Regions from separate parts of the Oliverpabstia sp. genome, predicted to be linked through region 1. Evidence: predicted binding sites of a transcription regulator. Region 1 holds the regulator's gene; the other holds the start of a gene.
The links. Region 1 encodes HrcA, which represses chaperone genes, less so after heat shock. Its sites were predicted from a motif close to TGTTAGCACTCNNNNNNNNNGAGTGCTAACA; they were not measured.
Positions count from the first base shown of each region.

Region 2: a site for HrcA is predicted at 4,827-4,857, ahead of MSA64_RS06725 (Hsp20/alpha crystallin family protein). Genes of this name have one in related genera too.

Region 1 is NZ_JALFPR010000081.1:58,149-66,416, forward strand. Features, by position in the region: gene MSA64_RS05430 (16S rRNA (uracil(1498)-N(3))-methyltransferase) at 1-172, opposite strand, end outside; gene prmA (50S ribosomal protein L11 methyltransferase) at 174-1,163, opposite strand; gene dnaJ (molecular chaperone DnaJ) at 1,307-2,467, opposite strand; gene dnaK (molecular chaperone DnaK) at 2,715-4,601, opposite strand; gene grpE (nucleotide exchange factor GrpE) at 4,646-5,239, opposite strand; gene hrcA (heat-inducible transcriptional repressor HrcA) at 5,258-6,295, opposite strand; gene uvrB (excinuclease ABC subunit UvrB) at 6,640-8,268, opposite strand, start outside.
Region 2 is NZ_JALFPR010000096.1:4,240-12,507, forward strand. Features, by position in the region: gene MSA64_RS06710 (glycoside hydrolase family 3 protein) at 1-2,027, shown strand, start outside; gene MSA64_RS06715 (aldose 1-epimerase family protein) at 2,211-3,092, shown strand; gene MSA64_RS06720 (polyhydroxyalkanoate depolymerase) at 3,232-4,776, shown strand; gene MSA64_RS06725 (Hsp20/alpha crystallin family protein) at 4,988-5,413, shown strand; gene MSA64_RS06730 (DnaJ C-terminal domain-containing protein) at 5,698-6,729, shown strand; gene MSA64_RS06735 (deoxycytidylate deaminase) at 6,942-7,424, shown strand; gene MSA64_RS06740 (helix-turn-helix domain-containing protein) at 7,564-8,268, opposite strand, start outside.

The DNA of each region.
Region 1 (8,268 bases):
CCATCTCGCTCACCAGACAGGTGTATTCCAGATTGTCACCTGCACTGATCAGGATCGTCTCTCCCTGACGCATCCGAAGCACATTTTTAATATGGTTCACATCACTGCCTGTGATATGTATCTTTTTTTCTTCCATATCAATCTGTTCTTGTTTTACAAAAAAACGATACATCTTACGCCTGCTTTCTTGCGGTTACGGATACCCACTCACCCTGATATGTTACTTCCAGAATCTCCAGACCGGCTGCCTTTACGGCATCAACTACGGTCTGCTCTTTGTCATCAATGATACCGGAGGTAATGTATACAGCACCCGGTTTCATCTGGTTGACAATGACCGGGGTCAGCGGCACCAGAACATCTGCCAGAATATTTGCCACTACGATGTCGTAACATTCATAGCCTACTTTATCCTGTACTTCTTTGTCATCGATGATATTTCCGATCATCATATCAAAGCTTTCCGGTGCGATTCCGTTTACTTCTTTATTTTCTTCTACTGCCGGTACTGCGCATGGATCCAGATCAGTTCCGACTGCATGTTTTGCCCCCATTTTCAGTGCAATGATAGAAAGGATACCACTTCCGGTTCCCACATCGAGAAGTTCTGTCTCCGATGTTACATATTTTTTCAGCTGACGGATACACAACTGTGTAGTCTCATGCATACCGGTTCCGAAGGCAGTGCCCGGATCGATATGTATAATCATTTTATCTTTGTCTTCTTCTTTTACTTCTTCCCAGGAAGGGATGATCAGGATATCATCCACATAAAACTGTTTGAAATATTTTTTCCAGTTATTGATCCAGTCAATGTCTTCCGTCTCGTCAACTGTGATACTTCCTTCTCCGATCTGGCAGAACATCCGCAGAGATTCCAGTTCTTCTTTCACCTGGGAAAGAATCTCTTCTTCGGTCTTTTCTTCTCCATTTACCGTAAGGGTTCCGTCTTCTGTCTCTTCCACAAAAAAACTCAGATAAGCGATTCCATCGTCTTCCGGTCCATCCGGCAGAATATCCACAAACATCAGCTCCTTTTCCATTGCAGTCAAAGGTACTTTGTCTTCAATCTGTGCGCCTTCCAGCCCGATATCATATAATGTACTGATGATAATATCTTCTGCATCTGTCACTGTTTTTATTTTAAATTTTTTCCATTTCATAAACTTTCTTACCTTTCTGTACAAGTACACAAGTGCATAGCTATGATAACTATACTAGATTCTGTTCAAAAAAGCAACAAAAGAGATTGTCCGGAAAACATTTCTGTTTTCCGGACAGTCCCTTTTTTCTGTAGCTGTGGTCTTTAATCTTCAAACGTTTCTTTCAATTTATCCATAAAACGTTTTTTCTTTTCTTTTTCCGGCGCCGGTTTTCCCTGACATGCCGCATCGAATGCACGAAGCGCATCTTTTGCTTCCTCGGAAAGTTTGGTCGGTACCTGAACAACCAGTGTAACATATTGATCACCGCGAACATTTTTGTTTCTCAGTGACGGTACACCTTTTCCACGCAAACGGATCTTGGTATCGGTCTGTGTTCCCGGTTTTACTTCGTATTCTACTTCACCGTCTACCGTGCTGATGCGGATCTTGCCACCCAGTGCAGCCTGTGCATAAGTGATCGGTGCCGTGGAGAAGATATTCATATCCTGTCTCTGGAAAATCGGATGGCGAGCCACCTGTACTTCTACCAGCAGGTCTCCTCTCGGTCCACCATTAGTTCCGGGTTCGCCTTTTTCACGGATACGGATACTCTGTCCATCATCAATACCAGCCGGAATAGATACCTGAATCTTCTTTCTGCTTGCGGTAAATCCGGTTCCCCGGCAATCCGGGCATTTGTCTTTGATGATCTTACCGGTTCCACCACAGTCCGGACAGGTCTGTACGTTTCGCACCATACCAAACATGGACTGCTGGGTATATGTTACCTGACCGGTTCCATGACATTTGCTGCAGGTCTCCGGAGAAGTGCCCGGTTTTGCACCGGTTCCGTTACACTTGGTACAGGTATCCTTCAGTGTCAGTTCCAGTTCTTTCTCACAGCCGAAAACTGCTTCCTGGAAGGTAATGTGAACCACTGCACGCAGATTTGCTCCGCGCATCGGACCATTGTTCGCTCTGCGGCTTCTTCCGCCACCGAACAGATCCCCGAAAATATCGCCGAAGATATCGCCCATATCTGCGCCGTTAAAGTCGAATCCACCGAAACCGCCACCCTGTCCGGCTCCGCCATTTTCAAATGCTGCATGACCGTACTGGTCATATGTTCTTCTCTTTTCCGGATCACTCAGTACAGTGTACGCCTCTGTCGCCTCTTTAAATTTTGCTTCTGCTTCTTTATCCCCTGGGTTCATATCCGGATGATACTTTTTTGCCAGTTTCCGGTATGCTTTTTTCAAGGTCGCATCATCAGCTCCGCGCTCTACACCCAGAACCTCATAATAATCTCTTTTCTCTGCCATTTTCTTTCACCTTATCGAAACGCCTCGTACCCCTGGGGGATACAACTGCGGAATTATCTACTCATATGATGTCAGGATCAAAAGTTCAGAAATCTTCCTGCAAGCAGGCTTATGTCAGATTTCCGATCCTGAAGCCCGGGCATCATCACATTATGGGGACGGTGACCCTTCCGGTATCCCCGTCCCCTGCATTTACTTACACGACTTGTATAACCATCTGGTAAGTATGATTTATTCTTTATTCGTATTAAACTTCTTTGTAGTCAGCGTCTACTACATCGTCGCCGTATCCTGCTTCACTGGATCCCTGAGAAGCACCGCCTGCTGCTCCACTCATGTCCGGACCTGCACCCTGAGCACCTGCTGCTCCCTGTGCCTGTTCATATACTTTTGCAAACAGTTTCTGTGCGCTTTCCATCAGTTTTTCTTTTGCAGCTTTGATCTCTGCAACCTGCTCATCTGTCATGTTATCTACAGGAGCTTTTGCGATCAGATCTTTCAGAGCTGCCAGATCAGCTTCTACTGCTGTCTTATCGTTGGCATCCAGTTTGTCGCCTACCTCTTCGATAGCTTTCTCTGTCTGGAATACCATAGCGTCTGCATCGTTTCTTGTATCGATGGCTTCTTTTCTCTTCTTATCCTGTGCTTCGTACTCAGCAGCTTCTTTTACTGCTTTGTCGATATCGGAATCAGACATATTGGAACCGGCTGTAATGGTAATATGCTGTTCTTTTCCTGTTCCCAGGTCTTTTGCAGATACATTTACAATACCGTTGGCATCAATATCAAAAGTTACTTCGATCTGCGGAACACCTCTTCTTGCTGGCGGGATTCCATCCAGACGGAACTGACCAAGAGATTTGTTGTCTTTCGCGAACTGTCTCTCACCCTGTACTACGTTGATATCTACTGCTGTCTGGTTATCTGCTGCTGTAGAGAAGATCTGGCTCTTCTTGGTCGGGATTGTTGTATTTCTCTCGATCAGTCTGGTTGCGATACCACCCATTGTCTCGATAGACAGTGACAGTGGAGTTACATCCAGAAGCAGGATATCGCCGGCACCGGCATCGCCTGCCAGTTTACCACCCTGTACGGAAGCTCCCAGAGCTACGCACTCATCCGGGTTCAGGCTCTTGCTTGGTTCATGTCCTGTCAGCTGTTTTACTTTATCTTGTACAGCCGGGATACGTGTAGAACCACCAACCAGAAGGACTTTGCTCAGTTCAGAAGCTGTCAGTCCTGCATCAGACAGTGCTCTTCTTACAGGTTCTGCTGTCAGTTCTACCAGATCATGTGTCAGTTCATCAAATTTTGCTTTTGTCAGGTTCATATCGAAATGTTTCGGACCTTCTGCTGTAGCTGTGATGAATGGCAGGTTGATGTTGGTTGTTGTAGAAGAAGAAAGTTCTTTTTTCGCTTTCTCTGCTGCTTCTTTGATTCTCTGCAGAGCCATCTTATCCTGAGACAGGTCTACGCCTTCGGTTCTCTTGAACTCTGCCAGCATGTAATCTGCTACTTTCTGGTCGAAATCATCACCACCCAGACGGTTGTTACCTGCGGTAGACAGAACTTCGATAACACCATCACCGATCTCGATGATAGATACATCAAATGTACCACCACCTAAGTCGTATACCATGATCTTCTGTTCCTGTTCGTTGTCCAGACCATAGGCAAGAGCTGCTGCTGTAGGCTCGTTGATGATACGTTTTACATCCAGACCTGCAATCTTACCTGCATCTTTGGTTGCCTGACGCTGTGCATCGTTAAAGTAAGCCGGAACAGTGATAACTGCTTCTGTTACTTTTTCACCCAGGTAGTTTTCTGCATCAGATTTCATCTTCTGCAGAATCATAGCAGAAATCTCCTGTGGAGAATATTTTTTGTCATCGATGGTTACTTTGTAGTCAGTACCCATATGTCTTTTAATAGAAGAAACTGTTTTATCTGCGTTGGTTACTGCCTGACGTTTTGCAGGTTCACCTACCAGTCTTTCTCCTGTTTTTGTAAATGCTACTACAGATGGTGTTGTTCTTGCTCCTTCTGCATTTGTGATAACGGTTGGTTTACCACCTTCCATAACAGCTACGCAACTATTTGTTGTTCCTAAGTCAATACCAATGATTTTTCCCATGACTATTTCCTCCTCATGAATTATAATCTATATTCTGATAATTGTTAATTGGCTACTTTTACCATACTGTGGCGGATTACACTGTCTTTATACATGTAACCCTTCTGGAACTCTTCTACTATGATGTTCTCTCCGACTGTTTCATCTTCCACATGCATCACTGCATTATGGAAATCAGGATTGAATTCATTTCCTACAGCTTCAATGGCTTTTACTCCCATGCCATCCAGTGCGCTAAGGAACTGCTTGTAGATTTTTTCCATTCCCTGTACGAAAGGATCTTCTTTGTCTTCTGCGACATCCAGACCTCTTTCAAAATTATCTACTACCGGAAGAATCTTTTCGATCACATCTTTTGCTCCCACAGCATACATACCTGCTTTTTCTTTTTCGGTACGTTTTCTGAAATTTTCAAACTCGGCCATCTGGCGTTTTACCCGATCAGTCAGTTCTTCAATTTTTTCATCTTTTTTATCTTTTTTCTTTTTTCCAAAAAGTTTCTTTTCTTTGGCTTCTTCCACTTCTTCGCTTCCTGCCTGAGTTTCAGGAGTTGCTTCGGTGACTTCGCTTTCGGCTGCTTCGGTTTCTTTTACTTTCTCAGCTGTCTCCTCAGCAGTTGTTTTATTTTCTTCTGCCATCTCTCACATTCCACCTTTCTACGGCTTTTTGAATATGTTGTCCAACTGGACTTTCAATGTTTTCAGATTATCTACTACATTTTCATAATCCATTCTCTTCGGTCCGATAATTCCTATCGTTCCTTTCATTCCCTCTCCCAGATCATACGATGCGGTTACTACACTACAATCTTTCATGGTCTGTATCGGGCTTTCATTTCCTATATATACCTGAATCCCTGTATTCTCTCCGGAATCAGAAACGGTATCCTTGATCATCTCAACCAGTTCCTGTTTATCCTCAAATGCGGATATCAGTTCACTGGCCTTACTGCTGTCTGCCAGTTCCGGATATTTGAAAATGTTGGTCGCTCCGCTTGTATACACCGGAACTTCCTCATCGTCCACTGCAATGGCATCTGCCACCGCGTCTAATACGGTACTCACCACACCACTGTGGACACCTGCCTGTTCTTTCAGCTTCGTGATCATGCCAAGACTGATCTCTTCGATCGTCAGACCATTCAGCTGTGTATTCAATAACAGGTTCAGTTTCAGGATCTGTTCATCATCGATCGTCTCATCCAGATTTACGATCTGGTTCTTTACCAGGTTGCCTTCCACAACGATCACTGCCAGAAGCTGTTCTTCGTTCAGCTTGGATAACTGAATGAATTTTACTTTGTTGTGATGATAGGTAGGACCGGTAATGAGTGTCGCATAATTCGTATTGGATGCGAGCACCTTGACCACCTGTTTTAGCACCCGTTCCATCCGATCTGTTTTCTCGATCATCATTTCCTTCATCTCGGAAACTTCCTGATCTTTTTCTTTCATCAGTTCATCGACATATAATCGATAACCGAGATCCGATGGAATCCTGCCCGCTGAGGTGTGAGGCTGTACAATGTATCCCAGATCTTCCAGATCCGACATCTCATTTCGAATGGTGGCAGAACTCAGATTCAAATCTGTGTACTTGGAAATGGTTCTCGAACCAACCGGCTCACCAGTTTCCAGATAGGTCTGGATAATCGCTTTTAAAATCTTGCGTTTTCTTTCATCCAAATCCTGCATCTTCTCTGCCTCCTTCTTTGTCTTTTTTGTTGTGTTAGCACTCATTTAAGTGGAGTGCTAACATCTATGGTTTAAAGATAGCACTGCCTCTTTTATTTGTCAATGGGTATTTTGAAATTTTTTGTTTTTTTCTTCGTCTTGGATTTCTAATCACCTTCAGTAAGGCATTTTGACTTGTATGTCTCTGGATTTTGGCAAAAAACATGCAAAAGCACCTCGCGGAATGCTACCCTGTACATAAAAAGAAAGAATCTTCTGCTGTAAATATCCGCTCACACATTTCGGGAACATTTTTTCAGAAAATTCTTTCTTTATATAATATACTGATTTTTTGAGTCGTATTCCTACCTGTCCAGTTCTTCCAGATTCTTCTTCAGTTCGATCATCTGGTCGCGCAGCTCGGCGGCCATCTCGAAGTTCAGGTCGGCTGCTGCCGCTTTCATCTGTTTCTGTATTTTTCCGATCAGTTCTTCGAGTTCCTCTCGGCTCATGGATTCCATATCTTTTTCCAGTTTCTTCTGCGTTTTCGCCACCTCTTTGGATATGCTGATCAGATCTCTGACTGCCTTTTTGATCGTCTTCGGTGTAATTCCGTGTTCCTTATTATATGTTTCCTGCAATTCTCTTCTTCGAAGTGTCTCATCGATGGCGCGGCGCATGGAATCTGTGATCACATCTGCATACATGATGACATGTCCCTCCGCATTTCTTGCTGCACGGCCGATTGTCTGGATCAGAGAAGTTTCCGATCGCAGGAATCCTTCCTTGTCCGCATCCAGGATCGCCACCAGTGAGATCTCCGGGATATCCAGACCCTCTCGAAGCAGGTTGATACCCACCAGCACATCAAATACATCCAGACGCATATCGCGGATGATTTCCGATCGTTCCAGCGTATCGATATCGGAATGCAGGTATTTGACACGGATACCCAGATCTTTCATATAATCGGTCAGTTCCTCTGCCATTCGTTTTGTAAGCGTTGTCACCAGAATCTTATTATGTTTTTCCACTTCTTTGTTGACTTCTCCTACCAGATCGTCAATCTGTCCCTCCACCGGACGCACTTCCACATAAGGATCCAGAAGTCCGGTCGGTCGGATAATCTGCTCTGCACGAAGAAGTTCATGATCCTTTTCATATTGTCCCGGCGTTGCCGACACGAAAAGCACCTGATCGATCCGTTCTTCAAATTCCTCAAAATTCAGCGGTCGGTTATCTTTTGCTGACGGAAGACGGAATCCATAGTCCACCAGCGTCGATTTTCTTGACTGGTCACCAAAATACATACCGCGCACCTGTGGTACCGTAATATGTGACTCATCAATCATGATCAGATAGTCATCCCCGAAGTAATCCATCAGTGTATACGGCGGCTCTCCCGGTTTCAGTCCTGCCAGATGCCGGGAATAGTTCTCGATACCGGAACAAAAACCTGTCTCTTTCATCATTTCCAGATCAAAATTGGTCCGTTCGCTGATTCTCTGTGCCTCGAGAAGTTTGTCTTCGCTTTTAAAATACGCCACCTGTTCTTCCATTTCTTTTTCAATAGCCTTGGAGGCCTCCAGGATACGTTCCATCGGCACAACATAATGAGACGCCGGATATAAGGCGATATGATTCAGTTCTCTCCGGATCTCCCCGGTCAGCACATCCACTTCCGTGATCCGGTCAATCTCATCTCCGAAGAATTCCACCCGGATCGCCACATCCGATTCATACGCCGGAATAATCTCCACCACATCCCCTCGCACCCGGAAGGTTCCACGGTGAAAATCCATATCGTTTCGGTCATACTGCATGTCAATCAGACTCCGCAACACCTCATCCCGATCCTTCTCCATCCCCGGTCGCAGTGAGATCATCATGTTCTGATAGTCCTTCGGACTGCCGATTCCATAGATACAGGATACACTTGACACGATGATAACATCTTTCCGTTCAGAAAGTGCCGCGGTAGCTGAAAGCCGGAG
Region 2 (8,268 bases), on a different contig from region 1:
AACTTCTGGATGGCGCAAGAGCATTCGGGGATACTGCGCTTGTTGTACTGAGTCGTTTTTCCGGAGAAGGATGGGATCGTTCCAGTGTGGAATACAATGGCGAGTTCAACCCGTGGCCGGACGAGACCAGCATGCCGAAACTGTCTGCGCAATTGTATCCGGATGGAGATTTTTACCTGACAGCGGGTGAGAAAAAACTGCTGGCGCAGGTAGAAAAAGTATATGATAAGATTGTAGTTGTCCTGAACATCGGTGGTGTGATCGATCTGTCCTGGATCAAGAGAGATGATAAGATCAGTGCTGCTTTATACGGTGGACAGGGTGGTATGGAAGGCGGAACCGCAATGGCTCAGGTGTTGTGTGGTCAGGTCAATCCATCCGGTAAACTGGCAGATACCTTTGCTGCAAGACTGGAAGATTATCCGTCCACGGAAAACTTCCATGAGTCTGTAGAATATGTGGATTACACCGAAGATATTTACGTTGGTTACCGTTATTTTGAGACGATTCCGGGCGCAGCTGAAAAAGTGGTTTATCCGTTCGGTTACGGTCTGTCCTACACAACCTTCGAGGTGGAGACACAGAAAGCATGGGAAGAGGCAGACTCTATCAACGTACAGGTGAAAGTAACCAATACCGGAGATATGGCCGGTAAAGAGGTCGTACAGCTGTATTACAGTGCACCACAGGGACTGTTAAAGAAACCGGCGAAAGAATTGGGTGCATTTAAGAAAACCCGCCTTCTGCAGCCAGGAGAGAGTCATACGATGGTACTGACCGTCACAAAAGAAGCAATGGCATCCTACGATGATCTTGGAAAAGTAGCAAAATCTGCTTATGTTCTGGAAAAAGGCGCATATGCTTTTTATATTGGAACCTCCGTAAGAAATAATGAAAAAACAGCTTATGAATATCTGGTAGCAGAAGATACCGTGGTAAAACAGCTGGAAGCAAAGCTGACACCGTCAGGTCTGTCTAAGAGAATGCTTTCCGACGGAACCTACGAGGAACTGCCTCAGACTGAAGGAAATGATCCCAATGCCTGTGCATTTGAAAAAATGGTTCCGGGAACTGATGAGGGCATCCTGCCGGAAGTACGCTTCCGCGAGCAGCGTCTTGTACTCTACATAGTAAAAAAAGGCGTAAAACCGTTTATCGAAGTAGCAGAAGGAAAGATCACTCTGGACGAGTTCATGAGCCAGCTTTCCGACGATGATCTGATCGAACTGCTTGGAGGTCAGCCAAATACCGGCGTGGCCAATACCTTTGGTTTCGGTAACCTGCCGGATTACGGTGTACCGAACATTATGACAGCCGACGGACCTGCAGGTCTTCGTATCGCACCGGAATGTGGCGTGTGTACAACTGCATGGCCATGCGCAACTCTTCTTGCCTACACCTGGAACCCGAATCTGGTAGAAAAGGTAGGTGCAGCCGGAGCAGAAGAAGTGAAAGAAAATAATATCGCCGTATGGCTGACACCCGCTGTCAACATTCACAGAAATCCTTTGTGCGGAAGAAACTTCGAGTATTATTCCGAAGATCCGCTGCTTGCAGGTAAGATGGCAGCAGGTATGGTACGTGGTATCCAGTCTCAGCATATCGGCGCATCCGTAAAACATTTTGCCGCCAATAACAAAGAGACAAACAGAAAGCACAGCGATTCCCGTGTATCCGAACGAGCCCTTCGTGAGATTTATCTGAAACAGTTTGAAATTATCGTAAAAGAATCCGATCCGTGGACGATCATGAGCTCCTACAACGTGATCAACGGTCACAGAGCTTCGGAAAATAAAGAACTTCTGGAAGACATCCTTCGCGGAGAATGGGGATTCCAGGGCATGGTTACCACAGACTGGTGGACCCGTGGTGAGCATTACAAAGAGATCAAAGCCGGCAATGATGTCAAGATGGCAACCGGTTATCCGGAACGTGTGAAGAAGGCTATAGAACTTGGTGAACTTACCCGTGCTGATCTGGAACACTGTGCAAGACGTGTACTGGAACTGATCCTGAAAATCGACTAAATATAACTAACAGTTACGATTAATCAAAAAATATGCATAAAAAGTGAGAAAAAAAGCAAACAGAAAAAGAATCTACTTTCTGTTTGCTTTTTTTTGCAAAAATATAAAAGGCCGTACTGGATTACTGGAAAAAAACAGGGTATAGTAATAAGAAAACAGAGCGTGTAAGAGGAGTAACAAACGATGAACAGAAAGATAGAAAATCCTTTCCTCTATGTAGAAGTCAGTGACCGCGGAGCAGAACTGATGCGGATTATGAGAAAGGATACCGGTGCGGAGATTCTCTGGAATGGGGATCCGGCTTTCTGGAGCTACCGGTCTCCGATTCTTTTTCCGAATGTGGGAAGTACCTGGCAGAAAAAAATGAAGATCAACGGAAAGGAATATCAGACCCGTCAGCATGGATTTGCCAGAGAAAAAGAATTCACCTGTGTGGAAGAAAGTACTGAAAAACTTCGCTACCGGTTAATGTCTGACGAAGAGACAAGAAAGTACTATCCATTTGATTTTGTATTATGGATCACCTATGAATTGAGAGAAAAAGAGATTCTCGTCAGCTGGGAAGTGGAAAACCGATCCGGGGAAGTCATGAGTTTTACGATTGGCGGACATCCGGGCTTCCGTTTTGAAAAAGAAGGAGAACAGAAAGAAGATTACGAACTATATTTTCCGGAAAATACAGAGTTTACCGCTACCGCAGTCGATCTGGTCAACGGTACCGGAAAACCGGATCAGAAATACCGGGTGAAACTGACAGATCATACGCTGGTGTTAAGTGACCAGCTGTTTGATGTGGACACACTGGTAGTTGACGATGCACAGATCCGGGAAGTATGGCTCAGAAGAAAAGCCACCGGGCAGCTTTATGCGGGAGTCCGTTGTATCGATGAATTTTGCAGTTTTGGAATCTGGTCCCTTCCGAAAGGACCGTATGTTTGTCTGGAACCCTGGGCGGGAAGATGTGATGATGAAGGGTTTTGCGAAGATATTTCCCAAAAGCCGGGAATTAACCGGGCGAAGCCGGGAGAATGCTGGAAAAAGCAGTATGCGATTCTGATCGGATAGAACAGAGTATCTTAAGAGGTGTATTTACAACAGGGAAAAGAGTGTCAGATGTAAGAATCCGGCACTTTTCTGTTATCTGCAGAAGAAAAATAACAGAGGATAAATTTTATAATTATAGAAATTACAGGGAGGTTTTTGTATGGGAAGAGCAATTTATGTGAGCAGTGTAAACGGAGATGATGCAAACAGCGGGTATGCACCGGAGAAAGCATTCCGCAGTCTGAGAAAGGTAAACCAGATGGAGATCCGGCCGGGCGATCAGATCCTTCTGGAGCGGGGATCAATATTTATCGGAGAGTACCTGCACCTGTATGCAGGTGGAACAAAGGAGGCTCCGGTTGTTGTAGATGCGTACGGGGAGGGTGGTCTTCCACGGATCGAGACGGACGGAAACGGGATCTGGTATCAGAACTATGGCGGACATCTGGACAATGTAGTACATACCTGGAAAGGCTATCTGTCCTCAGCGGTTCTTTTATACGATGCAGAATACATTTCCATCCGGAATCTGGAAATTACAAACAACCCATGCGTCAAAAATGAACGCCTGAACCAGGCAGACCGTATGAACCGCACCGGCGTATCCGTGATTGCGAAGAATCACGGGACGCTCCATGAGATCGAACTCGATCATCTGTATATCCATGATGTAGAGGGAAATATCTACGACAAACATCTGAACAATGGCGGCATCTACATGTCAGTCTCCCGTCCGGATGACGAAGAAAAGACCGGAATTGCCCGTTATGACGGTATTCATATCCACCACTGTAAAGTTGAGAACTGCCGCAGATGGGGAATTGCCGCAGGCTACACGTACCAGCATGACAAATTTACCACACTGGAACTGCCCGATGAAGTGGTGAAAACCTACGGCTCCACCAATGTTGTGATCGAACACAACTTTGTCAAAGATATCGGCGGAGACGGCATCACACCGATGTACTGCTTTGAACCGCTGATCCAGTACAATGTGTCCGAAAATATCGCTGTGGACATCCACCCGGATCTGTACAACGAAGAAGGAAACCGTGGCGGTATGACCGCAGCCGCCATCTGGCCATGGAAATGCAAAACAGCGTTGTTCCAGTACAACGAAGTCTACAACACTGTCTATAATCAGGATGGTCAGGCGTGGGATGCCGACTCCGGTGACGGAACGATCTACCAGTACAACTACAGCTGCAACAATGGCGGTGGCTGTGTGATGTTTTGTGAGGGCGAGAGCGTCAACAACATCTTCCGCTACAACATCAGTCAGAATGACGGAACAGGCATCCTGACCCCGGTACGAAACGTGGACGCGAAAATCTATGGCAATATCTTCTATATAAAAGAAGGCGTGGACTTTATCCGTCATCGGATCTGGGGCGATACAATGATCGAAGGCGGCGGAATCGAAGTCACCGACAACATTATCATCTACGCCGGAAACGCCCCCAAAGAAGAGTCCTGGACCTATAACAGCCCCAAGGCATATTATCAGAGTAATACATATGTAAACTATCAGAATACCCCGGAAGGTGATCCGGCTCCAATCTGCCTCTCCGCTGCCACCGATATCCTGACAGCTCCGGGCATCGCCCCGGAGACCACCAACGGCAGCAGCCGCATGTACAAAGGCAGTCAGGACTTTGCCGGCTACCGCCAGAAAAAAGACGGCACAGACCTTCTGAAACTGTAAACTTCAGGAACAAAAGAACAAGAAGAAAGGACACAAAATTTTCACAAAAAAATTAGCACTCCCCCTTGACGAGTGCTAAATTAGGTGTTATAGTACAGATAGAACAAAGGAAGAGAAATAAAGAAGTTCAACTACCGGATGTTCTACACGAATAATCAATTAAGCAATCACTCCGCCACCGGGCGGAACAAATAGAAGGGAGAAATGACTTATGTTAATGCCTAGTATTTTTGGTGAGAATTTTATGGATGATTTCTTTGGAGTTCCGGAGAGAACTTATACACAGAGTGCACAGAACGCCCTGATGAAAACCGATGTAGTAGAAAACAAAGACGGATTTGACGTATCCATTGACTTGCCGGGATTCAAAAAAGAAGATGTGAAGGGAGAAGTCAAAGACGGCTACCTGATCATTACCGCATCGACCAAACAGAACAAAGAAGAGAAAAACAAAGACGGCAAGTACATCCGCAAAGAAAGATACAGTGGAACCTGTCAGAGAAGCTTTTATGTAGGAGAAGATATCACCCAGGAAGACATCAAAGCAAAATTTGAAGATGGTGTCCTGAAACTGGAGATTCCGAAAAAAGAAGCAAAACCGGAAGTAAAAGAAGCAAAATACATCTCTATTGCATAAAAGAGCAGGGAGATGAAAATTGAGACAAAACACGTATTACGAGTTTTATCCATTCATGCGGCAGGCGCGGACCGGGCGCCTGCCGGATAAATAAACTGTGCGCTCATTACTGTGAAATCGAGTGAACAGAAAAAGGAAAATAACAGGGTTTTAAAACCCGTTCACTATAGAGATTACCACAGAGGGACAGGACAAACTTTATATCCGGAGTCTCTCTTTTTTATATATACAGGCAGCAAGCCAACTGTACAGGATGTAACAAGTTCCCAAAGGAGGTGGAACAAGTGGAAAATAAAAGAGATTACTATGAAGTGCTTGGCGTAAGTAAAGAGGCAGACAGTTCGGCAATTAAAAAAGCCTACCGAAAACTGGCGAAAAAATATCATCCGGACACCAACGCCGGTAATGCAGAGGCAGAAAAACGATTCAAAGAAATCTCGGAAGCCTATGCAGTACTGGGAGATGAGGAAAAGAAAAAATTATACGATGAATTCGGACATATCGCCTTCGAGCCGGGCTTCAATGCGGATGCCGCGAGAGCACAGAAACAATATGGATATGAAAACTTCGGCAGCGATAACAGCCAGAATGGTTATCGGGAGTACCATTTTAACGGATCAGGTGGAGATGACATCTTCGGAGATCTGTTTGGAAATATGTTTCGCCGGGGAGCAAAAGGCGGGAATTTCCATAGCGAAGGATTTCATAACGACAGCGGATTCTATCAGCAGTTCCATCAGAGAGAAAATGATGGATTCTATGGTAAACATGGATTTCATGAAACTTATTCCGGAAAAGGGGAGAATCTGGAAGCAGAGATTTCACTTACCTTTGATGAGGCTGTATTTGGCTGCGACAAGATGATCACATTGCAGGAAGCAGGAGGCAACCGCACTTTGAAAGTGCATATTCCTGCGGGAATCGATACCGGACAGAGCGTTCGACTGCGTGGAAAAGGCCATCCGGGAATCGGAGGCGGTGAACCTGGCGATCTGTTGCTGAAAGCAAAGGTTGGAAGAAAACCGGGATACGAACGAAAAGGCGTCGATGTCTACACCACGGTCAGTATCCCATACACAACCGCCGCTCTCGGCGGAGAAACCAGAGTATCCACATTATACGGGGATGTTAGTTGTAAAATCAAAGAAGGGACTCAGTCGGGCAGCAAGATCCGGCTGCGTGGAAAAGGAATTGTATCCATGAAAAATCCGAACGTCCACGGCGACCAGTACGTCACCGTTCAGATCCAGGTGCCCCGTCACCTGAATCAGCAGGCACGCCGGAAACTGATGGAATACAAACAGGCTTGCGGATAAAAAAAGCAGACAGGAATAACTTTGAACAGTTGTTACTGTCTGCTTTTTGTGTACATTGCATACAAAAATGAATCTAATGAAGCAATTTTGAATTGCGTGAACAATACGTCAAAAACCATAAGATCTGGTTTACAAAACTTTGCTTCTGAGCTATTCTATAGAAAGAAAAGTAAGATTCCGAGAGTACATTAAGATGATCAGGAGGAAACAACATGGTAGGTCCGGAAGGAACAAAACGAATATCCAAAATAGATACATACCTGAATGTAGCCGAAGCATTTGCCTATCGAAGCACCTGCATCAAACGAAAATACGGTGCGGTGATCGTAAAAGATGATGTGGTAATTTCAACCGGCTATAATGGGTCCCCGCGTGGCTACGACAATTGCTGCGATATCGGCGAGTGTCCGAGAATCAAACTGGGTATGCATCAGGGAGAGGGGTACGGTCTTTGCCGTGCGATTCATGCTGAGCAGAATGCATTGCTGAACTGTTCTCGCGAACAGACCATCGGTGCCGACCTCTACCTTGCCGGCATCAATCCCGGTGATAATTCTGTTCACCGCGCAAAACCCTGCCCCATCTGCTCCCGCCTTATCATCCAGGCCGGAATCAAAAACGTCTACCTCCGCGTAGGTGCCAAAGCCGGTGAGTACGAAGTGGTTCCGGCCCAAGATCTGGTGTGGCATCTGTAAAACAAAAATGATAACCGGAAAATAAAGACAGAAAAAGCCGCAAGGAAACAGTCCTGGCCAGTAAAGTTCAATGCCCCGGAAGCCCGCGCACCGAGGAGGGATCGCGGGCTTCCGGGGCTCACAACATCCCCAACAAACCTTACTGCGGAATCCTTGCCTTATAATAAAGCGGCGACAGTCCAAAATACTTCTTAAACAACTTACTGAAATGATAAGCATCCTCATATCCTACAGCCATCGCCACAGCCTGAATCGACTGCTCCGGGTTCTCATCCAGCAGTTCCCGGGCCTTTTGCATCCGCAGGCTGATCAGATAATTGATCGGCGTATCCCCTGTCTCACTTTTGAAAATCTTCGAAATATAAAAAGAACTCAGATACATATTTGCCGCAATCTGATCGAGCGAAATCTTCTCTTTATAATGTGTCTCCATATAATGCATAATCTGCTGAACTACATACTTCTTATTTACCGACTTGAACTCATACCGCGGTGCATACTGACGCTTTACATCTTCCTCAAGTTCCTGCTTCTGATATCGGCAGAGCAGACAGATCACCTGAATCAGATAGGACTTCAGCATAAAATACCGCCCCGGCTGGCAGGTCTTCGACTCCTGTTCCATCAGGTTACACAGCCGAAACAACGGTTCTTTATAACTGTCCGGCAATGTTGCCAGCAGCTGATAATTTTTAAAAAGAGGAAAATGCCCTCTGGTACATCCGGCAAATTCCACATTTGAAAAAGCCAGATAAAATTCCCGGGCAGAAGTTCCGGCTGCAGGAAGGCTCTGGTGATATGTTCCGGGATTCAGCAAAATCACGGACCCTTCTTCCACATCATA